Regions from separate parts of the Ruegeria sp. E1 genome, predicted to be linked through region 2. Evidence: riboswitches for the same ligand, from Rfam matches in the RefSeq annotation. Region 2 holds a riboswitch; each other region holds the start of a gene.
What was found. Region 2 has a riboswitch for cobalamin ahead of ACR0FG_RS00185 (DUF1636 family protein). Riboswitches for the same ligand answer to the same signal wherever they lie in the genome.

Region 1: linked by a shared signal. The riboswitch ahead of ACR0FG_RS05365 (DUF1636 family protein) and the one ahead of ACR0FG_RS00185 (DUF1636 family protein) in region 2 are both predicted to bind cobalamin.
Region 3: linked by a shared signal. The riboswitch ahead of ACR0FG_RS14610 (hypothetical protein) and the one ahead of ACR0FG_RS00185 (DUF1636 family protein) in region 2 are both predicted to bind cobalamin.

What each region holds. Positions count from the first base shown of each region.
Region 1 covers NZ_JBQFPE010000003.1:341,433-347,026, forward strand. Annotated here, with positions in the region: gene ACR0FG_RS05350 (MFS transporter) at 1-913, shown strand, start outside; gene ACR0FG_RS05355 (DUF3833 domain-containing protein) at 910-1,527, shown strand; gene ACR0FG_RS05360 (DUF3833 domain-containing protein) at 1,524-2,066, shown strand; cobalamin riboswitch at 2,128-2,344, shown strand; gene ACR0FG_RS05365 (DUF1636 family protein) at 2,446-2,790, shown strand; gene ACR0FG_RS05370 (ABC transporter ATP-binding protein) at 2,787-3,563, shown strand; gene ACR0FG_RS05375 (ABC transporter substrate-binding protein) at 3,582-4,529, shown strand; gene ACR0FG_RS05380 (iron ABC transporter permease) at 4,531-5,544, shown strand; gene ACR0FG_RS05385 (CAP domain-containing protein) at 5,569-5,594, opposite strand, start outside.
Region 2 covers NZ_JBQFPE010000001.1:38,218-43,811, forward strand. Annotated here, with positions in the region: gene cobN (cobaltochelatase subunit CobN) at 1-790, opposite strand, end outside; gene cobW (cobalamin biosynthesis protein CobW) at 794-1,849, opposite strand; gene ACR0FG_RS00185 (DUF1636 family protein) at 1,846-2,226, opposite strand; cobalamin riboswitch at 2,310-2,512, opposite strand; gene ACR0FG_RS00190 (NAD(P)-dependent oxidoreductase) at 2,658-3,614, shown strand; partial or broken gene ACR0FG_RS00195 (glycosyltransferase family 2 protein) at 3,902-4,036, shown strand; gene ACR0FG_RS00200 (class I SAM-dependent methyltransferase) at 4,132-5,373, shown strand; gene dusA (tRNA dihydrouridine(20/20a) synthase DusA) at 5,472-5,594, shown strand, end outside.
Region 3 covers NZ_JBQFPE010000011.1:47,092-52,685, forward strand. Annotated here, with positions in the region: gene ACR0FG_RS14590 (bifunctional 2',3'-cyclic-nucleotide 2'-phosphodiesterase/3'-nucleotidase) at 1-1,002, shown strand, start outside; RNA gene ffs (signal recognition particle sRNA small type) at 1,042-1,140, shown strand; gene rsgA (ribosome small subunit-dependent GTPase A) at 1,320-2,348, shown strand; gene ACR0FG_RS14605 (alpha/beta hydrolase family protein) at 2,350-3,210, opposite strand; cobalamin riboswitch at 3,391-3,610, shown strand; gene ACR0FG_RS14610 (hypothetical protein) at 3,702-4,109, shown strand; gene ACR0FG_RS14615 (dual specificity protein phosphatase family protein) at 4,112-4,615, opposite strand; gene ACR0FG_RS14620 (DNA polymerase III subunit gamma/tau) at 4,785-5,594, shown strand, end outside.

The DNA of each region.
Region 1 (5,594 bases), on a different contig from region 2:
GCTGTTTTCGGCCTATAGCCTTGGAACAATCCTGCTGTACGGCCGCAGCGCGACCCTGGCCCGCCAGCCAGACCCGAAAGAGTTGATGACATTGGCCGCCTTTCGCGAAGGTGGCCAACTGGCAGGCGTTGTGATCGCAGCCAGTGCGCCTGCGCTGTTTGTCGCGTTGGGGGCCGGGGCGCAAGGCTACCCTGCGTTCGGCTTGTTTTTGGGCGTCTTGGCCGTGCTCACCATCGCATTGACGTTTCCCATCTGGAGGCGCACGCCCATCACAGGTGATGGGTTGTCCTTTGCGGGTCTTGGTCAGGCTGGTGCGCTGCGTCTTTTGGCGCTGGCTCTGGTCAACAGCCTGCCCGTTGCGATCACATCGACCCTGTTTCTGTTCTTTGTTGAAGACCGCCTGCAATTGCCTGGCAAAGCGGGTCCGATGCTCATGCTCTTCTTCCTCAGCGCCGGGGCGACAGTGCCGTTCTGGGCGCGGCTCAGTAACCGAATTGGGCCTAAACAGACTCTGATCTTAGCAATGCCGCTGTCGATCGTGGCGTTTGTCGGCGCGGCCATGCTGCCCGCCGGAGAGCTGGTTGGATTTGCCCTGATCTGCCTTGCTTCGGGTGCGGCGCTAGGGGCGGATATGGTCATACTGCCCGCCATGTTCTCGGTCGCCCTGACGCGCGCTGGCCTGAATGCATCTGCTGCGTTCGGGATCTGGTCTTTCGCGGGAAAGCTGGGCCTTGCTCTGGCTGCTTTTTTCACCCTGCCAATGCTTGAACGCAGCGGCTTTACACCCGGTCAATCCAATTCCGCTGAGGCACTTGAGGTGCTCAATTTCGGCTACGCGATTCTGCCCTGCATCCTGAAGCTGGGCGCATTCGGTTTGGTACTGACCCTGCCCACAGAGGTAACTGCCAAATGAAGTTCCTTGTTGTCTTTCTGCTTGCCATCCTTGCCCTTGTGACCGTCAAGGGCAGGTTCCTCAGCTTTCGGTCGCAATCCCCTACGGACTATTCGGGCACGGGGCCAGCGTTCTCGCTCAAGAAGCATCTGAACGGAGAGATCCTTTCCGAAGGTCTGATCTATGGGCCAAACGGCAAGATGTCGAACAGCTTTGTCGCCCGCATGGTGGGGGAATGGGACGGCAACACCGGCACGTTGGCCGAATACTTCACCTATTCCAACGGCAAACAGATGACCCGTAAATGGTATCTGACGCTGGGCACCGGCAACACGTTTATTGCCACTGCCGACGATATCGTTGGCGAAGGAAAGGGTGAAATTTCTGGATCTACGGTCAAGCTGACCTATCGGATCATCCTTCCCGAAGATGCCGGAGGGCATACGCTGGACGTGACCGACTGGATGTACCTGACAGAAAACGGCGCGATCATGAACCGGTCCGAGATGCGCAAGTTCGGGGTGAAAGTCGCTGAACTGATCGCCACAATGCGCCCGGCACCCGAGGTTAAGTCGGCCAATCTGAACGGTGCCAATGGCCATGATGCCGAGGCTGTTTCAAGGCCGCTGCAATGACCCTGCACCGCGCCTTTTTCGTGGCTGCCGCCATTGTCGGCCTTGCTGTGCTGGCAGCCTGCAGTGCCAAGCCAAGAATCCCCAAAGCTTTCCTATCGGATCGTCAGCTAAACCTTGAAGAATTCTTTGAGGGGAAGACCGTGGCTTACGGTCAGTTTCAGGACGTGCTTGGCAACGTGCCTCGCCGCTTTATTGTCCAGATCGACGGCAAATGGGATGGAACGACTCTGACCCTGGTCGAAGATTTTGTTTATGACGACGGCGCCACGGAACAACGCATCTGGACCCTGACAAAGACCGGAGAAGACAGTTGGACCGGCACCGCCCCCGGAGTGCTGGGAGAGGCAACCGGAATCGAACGTGGCGACACATTCAATTGGAAGTACAAGATCGACCTGCCCATCAAGGACGGCACCATGCGGGTCAATTTTGACGATTGGATGTGGCTGCTTTCCGATGATCGCCTGCTGAACCGCGCCTATGTTTCGCGCTTTGGGTTTCGGCTGGGTGAGGTCATTTTGTATTTTGAGAAGAAGTAGTCGCAAACGTGATTGCCGAACGGCTCAAACTGATTGCGTATTGACGCATCGCAATTTCTCAGGCACTCAATCTGTCGATGGTTCCTGCGGGTGTGCCCAAGGGATGAAAAGGGAATACGGTGCGGCCCCGGGCGACACCCGGAACAGGCCAAGTCCGCAACTGCCCCCGCAACTGTAAGCGGCGAGCGACGTCAAGTATCCACTGGTCCCAAGGGCCGGGAAGGTTGGCCAAGCAGCGACCCGCAAGTCAGGAGACCTGCCATCCGATGTTCAACCAACCCGGGGCGGGGCGTCCTGGAAGGAGGCTAGATGGCACGTCAATCGCGTGTTTACATTGTCGGCACCTTCTGTTCCCGCCGGGCCAATGGCGGAGCGGATAGTGTCGGACGCAGCTGATCACTTCATCCTTATCTGCGCGACCTGCAAAGGCAGCAAATCCGTTGGTGTGCTGACCGACAGATTGCCGGCGGGCTTTGCGGTTCGCAGTGTGGACTGCATGGCAGGCTGCGACCGCCCGACCACCGTTGGGTTTCAGGCGGTCGGCAAGGCGCAATATCTGTTCGGCGACATCTCTGCCGAGGCAGACTGGAAAGCTTTAGCGGAATTTGCACGCCAGTATCGCGACAGCGACGACGGATGGACCAATGCCACGGATCGGCCACGCGCGCTGTACACCAAAACCCTGTCCCGTATGCCCCGGATCGCGCCAGAGGTGCCGCAATGACATTTCTGACCGCCAAAGATCTGGAATACTATGCCCTGAACGGGGATGTCCTGTTGCAGGGTATCTCATTTGACCTGAATGAAGGCTCTATTCTGGCCATAGCGGGCCCGAATGGCGCTGGCAAAACCACTCTGCTGAACCTGCTTTGCGGGGCCGAGGCGCTGGCGCTGGGTGACGTTGCGATCGGTGGCCGGTCGCTCAGGGAGGTCTCGGCGCAGGACCGCGCGCGCATGATTGCAGTCGTCAGCCAGCAGGAATTGCCGGACGGTCGTCTGATGCTGCGCGACTATGTGGCGCTCGGGCAAATTCCAATCCGCGCGGACCGCTCGACCGAGGAACATGCCGCCGAACTGAACCGCATTCTGGACCTGACGGGCCTTGGCACGCTGGCCGACAAGCGGATGGCGGTGTTGTCGGGGGGCGAACGTCAAAGGGCCCATATCGCACGGGCGCTGGCGCAAGACCCCTCGCTGCTGTTTCTGGACGAACCAACCAACCATCTGGACCCGGATGCCAAGGGGCGGATGCTATCCTTGGTGGCTGAACTGGGCATCACCGTTGTGATGATCGTGCACGATCTGGTCATGATCCCGGAATTTGCCACCCATGTGGCGCTGATGAAATCCACCCGCCTGACCGGTTTTGGCCCGGTTGACGAGGTGCTGACCCCCGACCGGGTCCGTGACACGTTTGGCGTCGATTACCTGTGCTTTCACCACGAAGGCCGCGTGATCCCGGCGCTGGACATCCGAAAAACCAAAGTTTCAACCTGACCCAAGGAGCAATCGATAATGAAACTCATCTGGTCTGTGGTATTGGCCACTGCCATCGCAGGCGGCGCGTCCGCCGGTGAAATAACGGTCGACAATTGCGGCGAACCGCTGGTTTTTGATGCCGCCCCCGAGCGTCTGGTCGTGCACGACATGAACATGACCGACATGGCCTTTGCACTGGGCTTGCAGGACAAGATCGTTGGCCTGACCGGTATCACCGGATGGTACAAAACCAGCCCCGAGTTTGACACGCTGCGCGGCGACATCCCCGAGCTTGCGCCAAAATATCCGACCGTGGAAAACCTTGTGGCGGTCGAGCCCGACCTGTTCTTTGCGGGCTGGTATTACGGCATGAAACCGGGCGGCGACGTAACCCCCGACACGCTCGAGCCCTTTGGCATCAAGACCATGATCCTTACTGAAAGCTGCGTGCATCTGGACAAGGACCGCCCCGTGGCCAGCATGGACCTGCTGTTTGACGACGTTCTGCGTCTGGGCCAGGTGATGCAGGTCGAGGACAGGGCCGAGGCGCTTGTCACCGGTTGGAGAGACGAGTTGTCTACAATTAAGGCAAAAACCGCGGATCTGGCAAAACCCCGTGTCTTCCTGCTGGACGGTCCTGCAGATGCGCCTTTTACGGCTGGTAAATTCGCCATCCCCGACGCGATGATCGCCGCGGCCGGGGGCGAGAACGTCACCCATGACATGGACACAAGCTGGGGCCGCACCTCGTGGGAGGCTGTCGCCGCGTCCAACCCCGAATTTCTGGTGCTGCTGGACTATCAGACCGGCAACGGCGCTGCGGACACGTTTAAGTTCCTGCAAGAACACCCGGTCATGTCCCAGACCGATGCAGTCAAGAACGAGCGCTGGATCGGGCTGCGCTACGAAGAGTTGACCCCCGGACCGGCGAATATCGAGGCGATTTCAAAAATGGCGCGGGCCATGCATCCGGGCCAAAGCTGACATGGGCCGATTGGCTCTGACACTTTTGCTGGGGGCGGTCATACTGACCGCCCTTTTGCTGGTTTCCACAATCTACGGAACCACATCTATTCCGCTGTCGGATACCTTTTCAGCCATCGGTCTGGGCACAGGCCTGTCAGAAGGCGAAATGTCTCCGATGCACCGGATCGTCTTTGACCTGCGCCTGCCGCGCGCCCTGTTTGCCGCAGTGATCGGGGCCGGGTTGGGGATTGTCGGTGTCGTTTTGCAGACCACGACCCGCAACGATCTGGCTGATCCGTTTCTGTTTGGCTTGTCCTCGGGGGCTGCGGCCGGGGCGGTATTTGTAATCACAGTGACCGGAGATATTCTGGGCCTCTGGACGCTTCCGCTGGCGGCCTTCTGCGGCGGGCTGGTTGCATCGGGCATCGTTTTGGCACTGGTGCACGGTTTGCGCACAAGCGCACCTGAAAAGCTGATCCTGGCGGGTCTGGCCGTGTCCTTTCTGTTTTCGGCCATCACCAACTATCTGATTTTCGCCGGAGACAGCCGCGCCGCCCATTCGGTTATCTTCTGGATGCTGGGCGGGCTGGGTTTGGCCCGGTGGGAGACCTTTCCGCTGGTCTGCGTGGGGTTGGCGTTGATCCTTGCCTATTCGCTCTATCGGGCCCGCTGGCTGGATGCGCTGCTGACCGGCGACCTGACCGCCGCCACGCTGGGCGTCCCGGTTCAGGGCCTGCGCTTCCGCATGTTCTTTGTGGCCGCCCTTGCCACCGCCGTATTCGTCTCGGTCACTGGTGTGATCGGCTTTGTCGGCCTAATGGTACCCCATATCGCCCGCGGCATTGCCGGACCCTTGCACCGTCAGTTGCTGCCCACAGCCGCAATTGTGGGTGCGGCCCTTCTGACTGGATCCGATATTCTAAGCCGCTTGCTGCTGGCCCCGCAGGAGCTGCCGGTTGGGATCGTGACCACCTCGATCGGGTCGATCTTTGTGTTTATTCTGCTGTTCAGAACGGCGAGAAAGCAGCGCTAGCTGCTTTCCGGATGTGCTCTTTGGCTAGACAATCGCCAACGCATCGTCTT
Region 2 (5,594 bases):
TGATGGCCGACGGGTTCAACGCCACGATGGTGTCGCGCAACCAATCGGCGGCGGCGGGTGCTTTGAGAGACGGCGCGAACAGGCCCATGGCTTCGAACCCGCGCGCGCGCAGGCTGCGGATCAGGGCTGCGACCGGAGCGGTGTCGGCTGAGGTCAGATAGGCACGGTAGAAGGTGACGAGGATGCGTTTGGCATCGCTTGAAAACGCCTCATCTACCGGGATCACCCCGCGATCCGGGCACCAAGCGCCACATTCGGGGATCGTTTTGGCCCCCATCACAGGTCCCGCATACAGTCCCGCCGCCAGCGCCATTTGCGCCAGGGCGGCCTGTGCCGCAACTTCTCCGCCCGTATCGCAGAGATGCGCCAAACGGCGCAGAGTCGAGACGGGCAGGGTGGAATAGTCATCCAACCGCGTATCTTCGCGCCCGTCGGCGGGCAGGACAGCAAGAGCGATCCCCTTGGCCTGTGCCAGTGTCAGAACCTGCTGCAAGCCGTAGGACCAGTAGGGTACCCCGCCGATCAGACGAATCAGGATGCCTTTGGCCCCTTCCAAGGTCTGTTCGACATAGGTGTCGACGGACAGAGGGTGTTTCAGCGCCGTTAGGTTGGCCAGCCGTAGGGTCGGCATCCGGCCCTCGGGCCCTCCGCCGCGATGCCAGCCTGCCGCGAAAGCTCCGAGGTCGCTGTCAGAGAATGACAGCACCACCAGATCCGCTGGGCTCTGGCCCAGATCGGTCGGGGTCTCGGTTTCCTCGAGCCCGTGGCTTTCGCGGAAGACGACGTGCATGGCTTACTCGGCGGCCTCGGTCACGCCCAAAAGGATATCGCGGATTTCGGCCTCTTTGATGTCGTCATGCTCGGCGATCACGACAAGGCGCGAGCGGCGGTCTTCGCCGGGCCCCCATGGACGGTCGTATTGGTGGCGAACCCGCGCTCCAACGGCCTGCACCAGCAGACGCATTGGTTTGCCCCGAACGGCCGCATAGCCTTTGACGCGCAGGATGTTCAGTTCCTTGGCCAGCCGTTCGATCTTGGCAACCAGATCAAGCGGGTCAGACTGTTCCGGCAACTCGACGATGATGCTTTCAAAATCGTCGTGCTCGTGATCGTGGTGGCCATCGTGATGGCTGGGACGCGCGTCCATGTCATCCTCGGCTGCGGCTTCAAGGCCCAGCACGACGCGCACGTCCACGGCTCCCTCGGCGACCTCAACTACGGGCAGGGGACGCGGGGCTTCGGCGGCGATGATCTCGCGTGCTTTGGCGACGCCTTCGGGACCGGCCAGATCGGGCTTGGTCAGCAGGATGATGTCGGCGCAGGAGATCTGATCCTCGAACACCTCGGACAGGGGTGTTTCGTGGTCAATGGAATCGTCGGCCATGCGTTGGGCGTCCACCGCCTCGACATTGGGCGCGAAACGACCGGCGGCGACGGCTTCGGCATCGGCCAGAGCTATCACGCCATCGACGGTGATTTTCGAACGGATATCGGGCCAGTCGAAGGCTTTCAGCAGCGGTTTGGGCAGGGCGAGGCCGGAGGTTTCGATCAGGATGTGATCGGGGCGCGGCTCCAGCGCCATCAGGGCCTCAATCGTGGGTATGAAATCGTCGGCAACGGTGCAGCAGATGCAGCCGTTCGCCAGTTCCATGATGTTTTCCGCGGGGCAGTCAGGAATGGCGCAGGATTTCAGGATATCGCCATCAACGCCAACATCGCCGAACTCGTTGACCACAACGGCCAGACGCTTGCCCTGCGGGTTTTGCATCAGATGACGCACCAAAGTGGTTTTGCCCGAGCCCAGAAAGCCGGTGATCACGGTGACAGGGAGTTTTTCGAGATTGCTCATTTCAGGGCTCCAATCGGGGGAATGCGGGCCGCACAGTTTTTGCGGAAATGTTCAGGGCGCTCGCGCCATTTGACCAGACCATCCTCGGTGGCAAGGTACTTGGTGGCGCCGTCAACGATCACGTCGACATGATCGGTTTCATTCAGATGCTCATAGACGAATGTCCAGCGATCCGGGCCGCCGCGCAGGACAATAGAACAGCCCTCCTCACAGTTCGACAGGCATTCTACGGCTTTCAGGGTTATTCCGTCGGGCAGGTGCGCCTGTTCCAGCGCCTTGTGCAGCAATGTGCCGGGGCGTTGGGTATCGTCCTCAACGGGCAGCCCGCGACGACAGGTGGTGCAAACCAGCAATTCGACCGGAGCGGTCTCGGTCATGTCTCTCATCCCCCCAAATCCTCTTCGTGGGGGACGGGGTTTCATGCGGGTCCATTGACCCGACACCGGAACACCCCGTCCGGTTTCATCTTCGGGTGCTGGCAGGTCTCCCGGCTTGCGGATGTCAGAGGCGTCCTCTGTCGGGTGTCCCGCCTTCCCGGCATTCGCCAGTGGCTTGGGCACCCTCTCCGGTCACGGTCGCGGGGGCGGCTGCGTTTGACGGATGATCCGCTGACGCATTCCCTTTTCATCTGCTGTCGCAGACACCAACGAAAGGGACATGCGGCAGGGTAAGCCCGCTTGTCAAGCACAACGCGCCGTTCCGTGATCACGCGGGTAAAAAGCGACCTGTCCGGGTCGCTGGGCGGCATGATCCGGTTGGGCCGACGTGCTGGCATGGTTCGCAAGACGCGAACAGGAGGATGCGGCGCATGAAAGTAGGGTTTATCGGGCTGGGCAATGTGGGGGGCAAGCTCTCGGGATCGCTGCTGCGCAACGGAATCGATCTGACCGTGCATGATCTGAACCCCGATCTGGTGGCTGCGTTTGTCAAGAAAGGGGCTAAGGCCGCTGAAAGCCCGGCTCAACTGATGCGCGATTGCGAAGCGGTGATCACCTGCCTTCCATCCCCCGCTGCCTCGGACGCGGTAATGCAAGAGATGCTGCCAGAGGTCGCCCCCGGCAAAATCTGGATGGAAATGTCGACCACAGACGAGGCCGAGGTCAAACGCCTTGGCGCGATGGTGATCGAGCGGGGCGGGGCTGCGGTGGACTGCCCGGTTTCGGGCGGATGCCACCGGGCCGCAACGGGAAATATCTCGATTTTCGCGGGCTGCGATCGCGCGACGTTCGAGCGTATCCTGCCCTTCCTAACAACCATGGGGCGGCGCATCCTGCATACTGGCGAACTCGGCTCGGCGTCGGTGCTGAAGGTGCTGACCAACTATCTGGCCACTGCCAACCTGATCACCTGCGCCGAGGCCTTGGTGACTGCAAAGGCCGCCGGGATGGACCTGAACACCACCTATGAGGCGATCAGGATATCCTCGGGCACTTCTTTTGTGCATGAGACTGAAAGTCAGGTCATCCTGAACGGCTCGCGCGATATTTCATTCACGATGGATCTGGTGAAAAAGGATATTGGGCTGTTTCAGGATGTGGCGGACCGAGCCGGAGTTCCTTTGGAAATGAACCCTTTGATGATTAAGATATTCGACGACGGGATCGCCCGCTATGGCGACCGGGAATTATCGCCCAACATTATCAGACGTCTGGAGGATGCGACCGGGCTGGACATCCGCGCCCCCGGCTTTCCGCCCGAGATGGAGGACGATGAGCCCGAAGAACCCGGTTACGAAGTGGTTCCCGCGAACCGGGCTTCTGCCTGAGCCTTTTCTTCATGAAATCAGAGATGCCCACAGTTGCTGATCCTTGGGGGCGTGCAACTCTGGGCTTGTCATCTGTGTTGGACAAAATCTTGAGCCTATCTTAAACACATTCCAATAATCCGCGAGTGGTACAGGCAAGAGAGCGAATAATGACGGATGAAACCTTTCTCATCGTAACAACGATGAAGAATGAAGGACCTTTCATGATCGATTGGGTGGCCTAAAACCGCTCAATCGGGTTCGACGATATCCTGATCTATACCAATGATTGCGATGACGGGACCGACATCATCGCGGACCGGATGCAAGAACTTGGCTGGGTTCATCACGAACGTAACCCAGTTAAACCCAAGGAAAAGCCGCAAACCGAAGCATTTTCGCTGTCCAGAAGTCACCCGAGCTATCTTGCTTCTGATTGGATCCTCAGCCTGGATGTGGATGAATACATCAACGTCCGGCTGCCCGGTGGCGATATTCGCAGTTTGTCGAGGTCAGCGGGGATGCGGACGCCATATCGATGTGCTGGCGGATGTTCGGGCAGGGCGGTCAGGTCGATTTTGTGGATCAACCCGTACCGGAAACCTTTTTCCGCGCAGCGCCCGAGAACAAATACCCGCATCAGCGCGCGAAGGGGTTAAAGACCCTGTTTCGCAACAATGGGAAATTCAATCGCTTTCGCGCTCATCGGCCACGGATTGACGCCTACCACGCGCCGAACAAGGATGCGCCATACGAAGGGGTGCTATGGCGCGATTCCGGTGGAAACCTGTTTCCCGCAGAGGATGTGAAATGGCGCGCATGGCGTGGATTCAGTCATGAATATGCACGCATCCATCACTATGCGGTTCGCAGTACCGACAGTTTTCTGGTCAAACGTGATCGTGGGCGCACCAATCATATCAGCCAGGATCAGGGGCTCGAATACTGGGACATGATGAACCACAATGATGTCGAGGACCGGTCGATCCTCGCGCATATGGATGCCATGCACGAAATGCGCGCGAAAATGATGGCAGATCCCAGGCTGGCCGAATTGCATGAGGATGCATGTAACTGGCATGTGTCCAAGGCGCGCAAGCTGCGCAAGCGGGAAGACTGGGCCGAGTTTGTTCAGGCTCTGCAAGATCCCGAGGAGGTCGCAGAGTCAAAGCCCGATCCTGTCACCGCTGCCGTCCGGCGCGGCAAACGCGCCAAGCAACGCGAGCGCAAAGACGCCCTGCGCCGCGAACTGCTCGAGCTCATGCCCAAGGGCAAGCTGAGCATCGAAATCGGCGTCTGGAAGGGCGAATTCTCTGAACTGCTGCTGGAAGGGCTGCAACCTTCCAAACTGGTCTTGATTGATCCTTGGGGCGTTCAGGACGATCCCGAAGATGGCGTTTCACTGGCCGGTGCGCGCAGTAAGAAAGACATGGACCGCATCTACGAGTCGGTAAAGGACAAGTACCGCGATGAAATCGCGCTGGGCAAAGTCTCGGTCATCCGCGATTTCTCGGTTCCAGCGATGGCGCAGTTCAAGGATGAGAGCATTGGTTTTGCCTATGTCGACGGCGACCATTCCTACGAGGGTGTAAAGGCGGACCTAAAGGCGATCCTACCCAAAATGATGACTGGTGGTGTGATCATGCTGGACGACTATCACCGAAAAGGATGGTGGAAAGACGGTGTGATGCGCGCATTCCACGAGTTTCTGGGTGAGAACTCGGCAAATGTTCGGATCAAGGCAATCAAGGGTGCGCAGGTCGCCGTGCAAAAGATATAGGATCTCTGGTAACTCAATCGCGATCATTGCCGGTTGAGCAGGCGGCGATTTAGGCATACCTCCGGATTGCGTAGCCTGAGTGAAACGGAGTACTGACGGTGCAAAATTCGGTAACCAGCGCTGCACGTCTAAGTGTGGCACCCATGATGGACTGGACAGATCGCCATTGTCGCTATTTCCACCGGCTGCTCAGCGCGCAGGCGTTGCTCTATACTGAAATG
Region 3 (5,594 bases), on a different contig from region 2:
CTTGACCGCGACGCAGCAAACAAGTGGCGCATTGTCGGTAAAAAGACCGAGGTCCGGGCGATACACCCCGGCGCGGATGAAGTACCGGTGCCGGAAGACCCCGAAATCAAGCAACTTTTGGCCGCGGCACATACGGCCACCCGCACCCGCGCAGCGCAACCTGTGGGGCGTGTGGACCGTCCGATGCACAGCTATTTCTCGTTCTGTGCACCGGATCGCGGGCTGGCATTCATGGCTGCTGCTCAGGCCGCGGCCTTGCGCCCTTACCTGCGCAACACGCCATTTTCCGACCTGCCGGTGCTGTCCGCCGTTGCCCCGGCAAAGTTCGGAGGCCGCGCGGGTCCGCGATATTATACCGAAGTGCCGGCCGGAGAAATCTCCTTGCGTCATCTTGCAGATCTGCATGTTTTTCCCAACGAGCTGCGGGCGGTCGTGGCCACGGGTGCGCAAATCCTTGACTGGCTGGAAATGTCTGCCGGGGTCTTCAATCAGCTGTCCCTGAAAGATGCAACTTTGCTGGTCGACCCGCAGCGCGCCGGTCATAACCTTGACCTGCTGCACGGGATGAGCTGTCAGTTCGATCTGTCCCAACCTGCCCGGTTCGATTCCGGCGGGCGGATCATAAGCCCGAACAGCGCGCGGGTTCGGGATGCAAATGTAAACGGGGTTCCAATCACACCTGATCGGGTATTTGTCGTGGCAACCAACAATTATCGCGCAAATGGCGGTGGCAATTTTCCAATAGCCAACCATCCGCAGCTGGTGCCCTTGCCCGCGCTGCGCATTCAGGACGTTCTGCGCGATTATCTGGCCACACCGCAATCGCCGGACCCGCTGGAGAACGCCCCGCGCCCCTTTTCCTTTGCACCGTTGGATGGGGCCACTGCGATCCTGCAAACCAGCCCCAAGGCACGGGGTTTCTTAGACGAGTTATCCGAATACGCCCCCCGTGATCGGGGGCTGGACGAGGACGGGTTTCTAAGAATTGCACTTACACTCTGACGGGTTGCCATTTTGCGGCGGGACACCTATATCCACGGTTGAGAGGTTGGCGCGGGCGAGCGCCTCGCCAACCTGGTCAGGTCCGGAAGGAAGCAGCCACAACGAGCCCCGCTTGGGTCGATGTCCAACCTCTCACTTATCAACCCCGCGCCTTCGCGCGCCTGAACCCCAAGCCGCAGGAGGGCCTTTATGATTGTAGCAGTGACCCTTCGGGCAGTTCGGTTCTAAAACACCCGCCGATATTTGCCTGAACACATCACCAACGGATGCGCGCACGCCATTCGTGTGGTTTTCTGTACCTGAACACAGGCAGATCAATGGTTTTTTCTCTATCGGACCTTGGATGGTCCTCTCACTTTGCCGCGCAGGCAGCGGCAGACACGTCTTACACTCCGTTTCGGATTTCAGCGGTTCATCGCGATCGTCTGAATGGGCTTTCAACAGATGGTGAAAGCCCTCTGCTGACACCGGGTCGGTCGACCGGGGATTTCACGGTCGGAGATTGGGTGCTGGTCGATGCTCAACAGCGGGTCCAGCGCCTGTTGGAACGCCGCAGCCTTCTGCAACGTCGCGCCGCCGGAACGGGTGCCGAATCGCAGTTGATCGCTGCGAATGTGGATGTGCTGTTCATCGTCAGTTCCTGCAACGCCGACTTCAACCTGCCCCGGTTGGAGCGCTATCTGGCGCTGGCGCATCAGGCCGGGTGCTATCCTGTGGTTGTTCTGACCAAGGCGGACACCTGCGCGGACGCAGCGGACTACGTTTCGCAGGCGGAAAAGCTGGCGCCGTTTCTGACGGTTCTGGCGATCAATGCGTTGGACCCAGCAGATGTTTCGCAGGTTTTGACGTGGTGTCCCACAGGGCAGACAGGTGCGCTTGTCGGCTCGTCCGGCGTTGGCAAGACGACGCTTGCAAATGGCATGACAGGTCAGGACGAGGCGACAGCGGGCATTCGCGAGGATGACGCGCGTGGGCGACACACCACAACTGCGCGGGCTCTGCGCAGGATGCAGAACGGCGGTTGGCTGATCGACACCCCCGGTATGCGAGCCTTGCGATTGCTGGACGCACAAGAGGGTGTGGACGAGGTCTTTTCCGACCTGACGGAGCTTGCAAGGGAGTGTCGGTTTGCCAATTGCCAGCACGAGGCCGAACCGGGCTGTGCGGTGCAGGCCGCGATCGCGGCAGGACCGCTGGACGCAGCACGGCTGGAACGATGGCGCAAGTTGCGGCGCGAAGATCAGCGCAATTCGGAAACAGTTGCCCAATCACGCGCGCGTGACAAGGCGTTTGGCAAGATGGTGCGGTCAGTGATGCAGGACAAGAAATCCAGAAAGGGGTTTTGACCTACGCGGCGATCAATCGGGGCCAGACGGCTGCGTTCTTGCGGGCGAAAGCCCCGATATGACCAATCTCGGGCAAGTCAAAGTCGCGCGGTGACAGCAGATGTCGCCGCGCTTTTGCACCGTACAGATCGGCCAGCCGCCAGACAGCATCCGGGGGAACCATTTCATCATCCTCAAATGTGAACAGGTCCACCTGCGCACCGTCCGAGGGCCAGCCCGCCTCGGGCAAGCCGCTACCAATCTCGGGCACATAGTTCAACGGAGCGGTGCACCAACGCCGCCACTGCCAATAGACCGGTGCAGGCAAATCCGTTCCAAAGCCCGTCAGCTTGCCCGGCAGATATCCCAAAGCCCGCGTCATCAAAGGCGCGTGCCCGTGCCAGAACAGCCAGGCCAGAGCGCGGTAAGGCCAAGGGTGATCGGTCAGGGTAACGAGACCGGAACAGACACAGATCATGCGGTCGATCATCGCCGCGTCCGGTTGAACCGGACCCAGCATCGCACCAACCGAATGCCCGATTGTCCAGTGCTGCGCCTGCGGGAATCTGCGCCGCATTTCAGCGCGCGCAGCAGGCATATCAATCAGCGCCCAATCGGCCATCGAAACCTTTGACCGGGCCAGTGGTCCGTTGGCCGAATGCCCAAAGTCACTGTAGTCATAGGTCAGGCAGGCCATGCCACGCTCTGCCGCAAGCCACGTCGCAAAGTGTCGATAATAGTCCCGCGGCACACCTGTGGCGCTGTTGAGAACCACGACCGTCTCAGGGTCGGCAACCGGGCGGTATAACCGGGCCGACAACTTGGCCGTACCGGACGGGATCAGAAAATCTTCGGTCAGAGCCGTGTCTTGGGTATCCAGCATGACAACCCTCCGAAAGCGATCTTGCAGCGTCTGAACTGATTGGTTCACTTCAACCACACGATACGCCTCGGCTGCCTGAGTCAAGGCGTGACAAAGATGACCTCGCGTCTACCCGCACAATGAAAATCCGAGGTGTTCGCCAATCATCGCGCATTCTGCTTGACTCGCAGGGAGATTGCCCGCTAGCGATTGGGCGATGGTTTTCGCGCCCCGCCTGGGGCCGGAATGAAAAGGGAACACGGTGCGGCCCTACCGGGACTTCCGGGACAAGCCAAATCCGCGACTGCCCCCGCAACTGTAAGCGGAGAGCGATGCCGAAACACCACTGGCCGCAAGGCTGGGAAGGACGGCAAAGCTGCGACCCGCAAGTCAGGAGACCTGCCATCAGAAACTGAAACCGAAACTCGGGCGGGGTGTCCGGGACGGGTTGAAACGCAGATTGCGGATCTTCCTGCGCCATTGCCCTTGCTCTTATGTGCGGAGGGCACATCATGATCTGGAAGACCGAAACGCATCAGTTCACGGCAACCATCTGTCAACACACCGGCAAAACCTGCCCTGCACTGGCCCGCGTGGCGCGTGCGCTGGTTCAGTCAGTCTCGGTCGCCGGGGCCGCAACCTCGCCAGAGTTCGAGATCGAGGGCAGCGCTGAGCTGGCCCACTGCGCCACCGGATGCACGGCACGTTTCAGGGCACAAAGCGACGAAGCCCACATTTATTGTGGCGTCGCGCCTTCAGCAGAAATCGAGCAACTGGAAAGCTATGCCGAAATGATGTTTGGGACAGAGATAAGCGCGATGCCATCCGGCAGCCTTGCGACCCCGCCCTGCGCCATGTTGCAAGTCTTGCCGGTGGCCCCAAAGGCGTCTGCCACGGCTGAACTGCGCGCAAGCGCCTGACGCTACATCGCGGCCAGTGTCCTTGCCGGGGCAGTGGCCCAATTCATCTGACCGTCTGTCTCGACGGCGCAGGGCCTCAGATTGCGCAGACGCGTCAGCGCCGTATCCGGGCTTTCGCCGCATTCGACCATCAGGCGCAACACGATCATGCCGGAACGACCGCACCCGCCCTTGCAATGCACAAGGATGCGACCGCCACCAGACAGCGCCTGCCGGGCCGAGGCACTGACCGCTGTCCAACGTTCGCGGATTTCCGCCGATGGCACGCCAAAATCATCGACCGGCAGGTGAACCCAGCGACTCGCGCGGCTTTGTACATCGCGCCCAAAGTCCCGTGCGCCATCCATGATCATCTCGATCTCGGTCGCCATCGAGATCACCAGACCGGGCTGCCAATCCGCGATCATATCCAGATCACCCTGATAATCACCCGTGCGCCCGGGCATTGAGGTTAGTGCAAGCGAACCACCGCCAACTTGCAATGCATGGATCACCATCTGAGACATCTTGCCGTTCCCCCCGAAACGTAAAAGCGAAAGCCCAGGCTCTGGCCTATGAATCAGGCATTTTAGCTGTGCCCATCCCGTTTCCAAAACGAAAATCCTGACGACCCGCTGTGGACGCGGGCAGCGGGGGCCTCTACGCTGCGGTCTGAACGAATCCGACCGAGCAGACATGACCGACACACCCAGCCCCGCCTATCAGGTTCTCGCCCGCAAATACCGCCCGGAGACCTTTGCCGATCTGGTGGGTCAGGACGCCATGGTGCGTACCCTTAAAAACGCGTTCGAGGCGGACAGGATCGCGCAGGCCTTCATCATGACCGGCATCCGCGGGACCGGGAAAACGACAACCGCCCGGATCATCGCCAAAGGCATGAACTGCATCGGCCCGGACGGCAAAGGCGGACCAACCACCGAGCCTTGCGGTCAGTGCGAACATTGCACCGCCATCATGGAAGGCCGCCATGTCGATGTAATGGAGATGGACGCCGCCAGCCGAACCGGCGTGAACGATATCCGCGAGATCATCGACAGCGTCCGTTACCGCGCCGCCAGCGCACGCTACAAGATCTACATCATCGACGAGGTCCACATGCTGTCGACCAGCGCATTCAATGCGCTGCTCAAGACGCTTGAGGAACCGCCCGAGCATGTGAAATTCATCTTTGCGACCACCGAAATTCGCAAAGTTCCGGTCACGGTTCTGTCCCGATGCCAGCGCTTTGATCTGCGCCGGATCGAGCCTGAGGACATGATTGGCCTGCTTGGCCGGATCGCGGCTGCGGAAAACGCGCAGATCGCCGAAGACGCGCTGGCGCTAATCACCCGCGCCGCCGAAGGCTCGGCCCGCGATGCGACGTCGCTGCTGGATCAGGCAATTTCCCATGGCGCGGGAGAAACCAACGCCGATCAGGTTCGTGCGATGCTGGGGCTCGCGGACCGGGGCCGCGTTCTGGACCTGATGGACATGATCCTGCGCGGC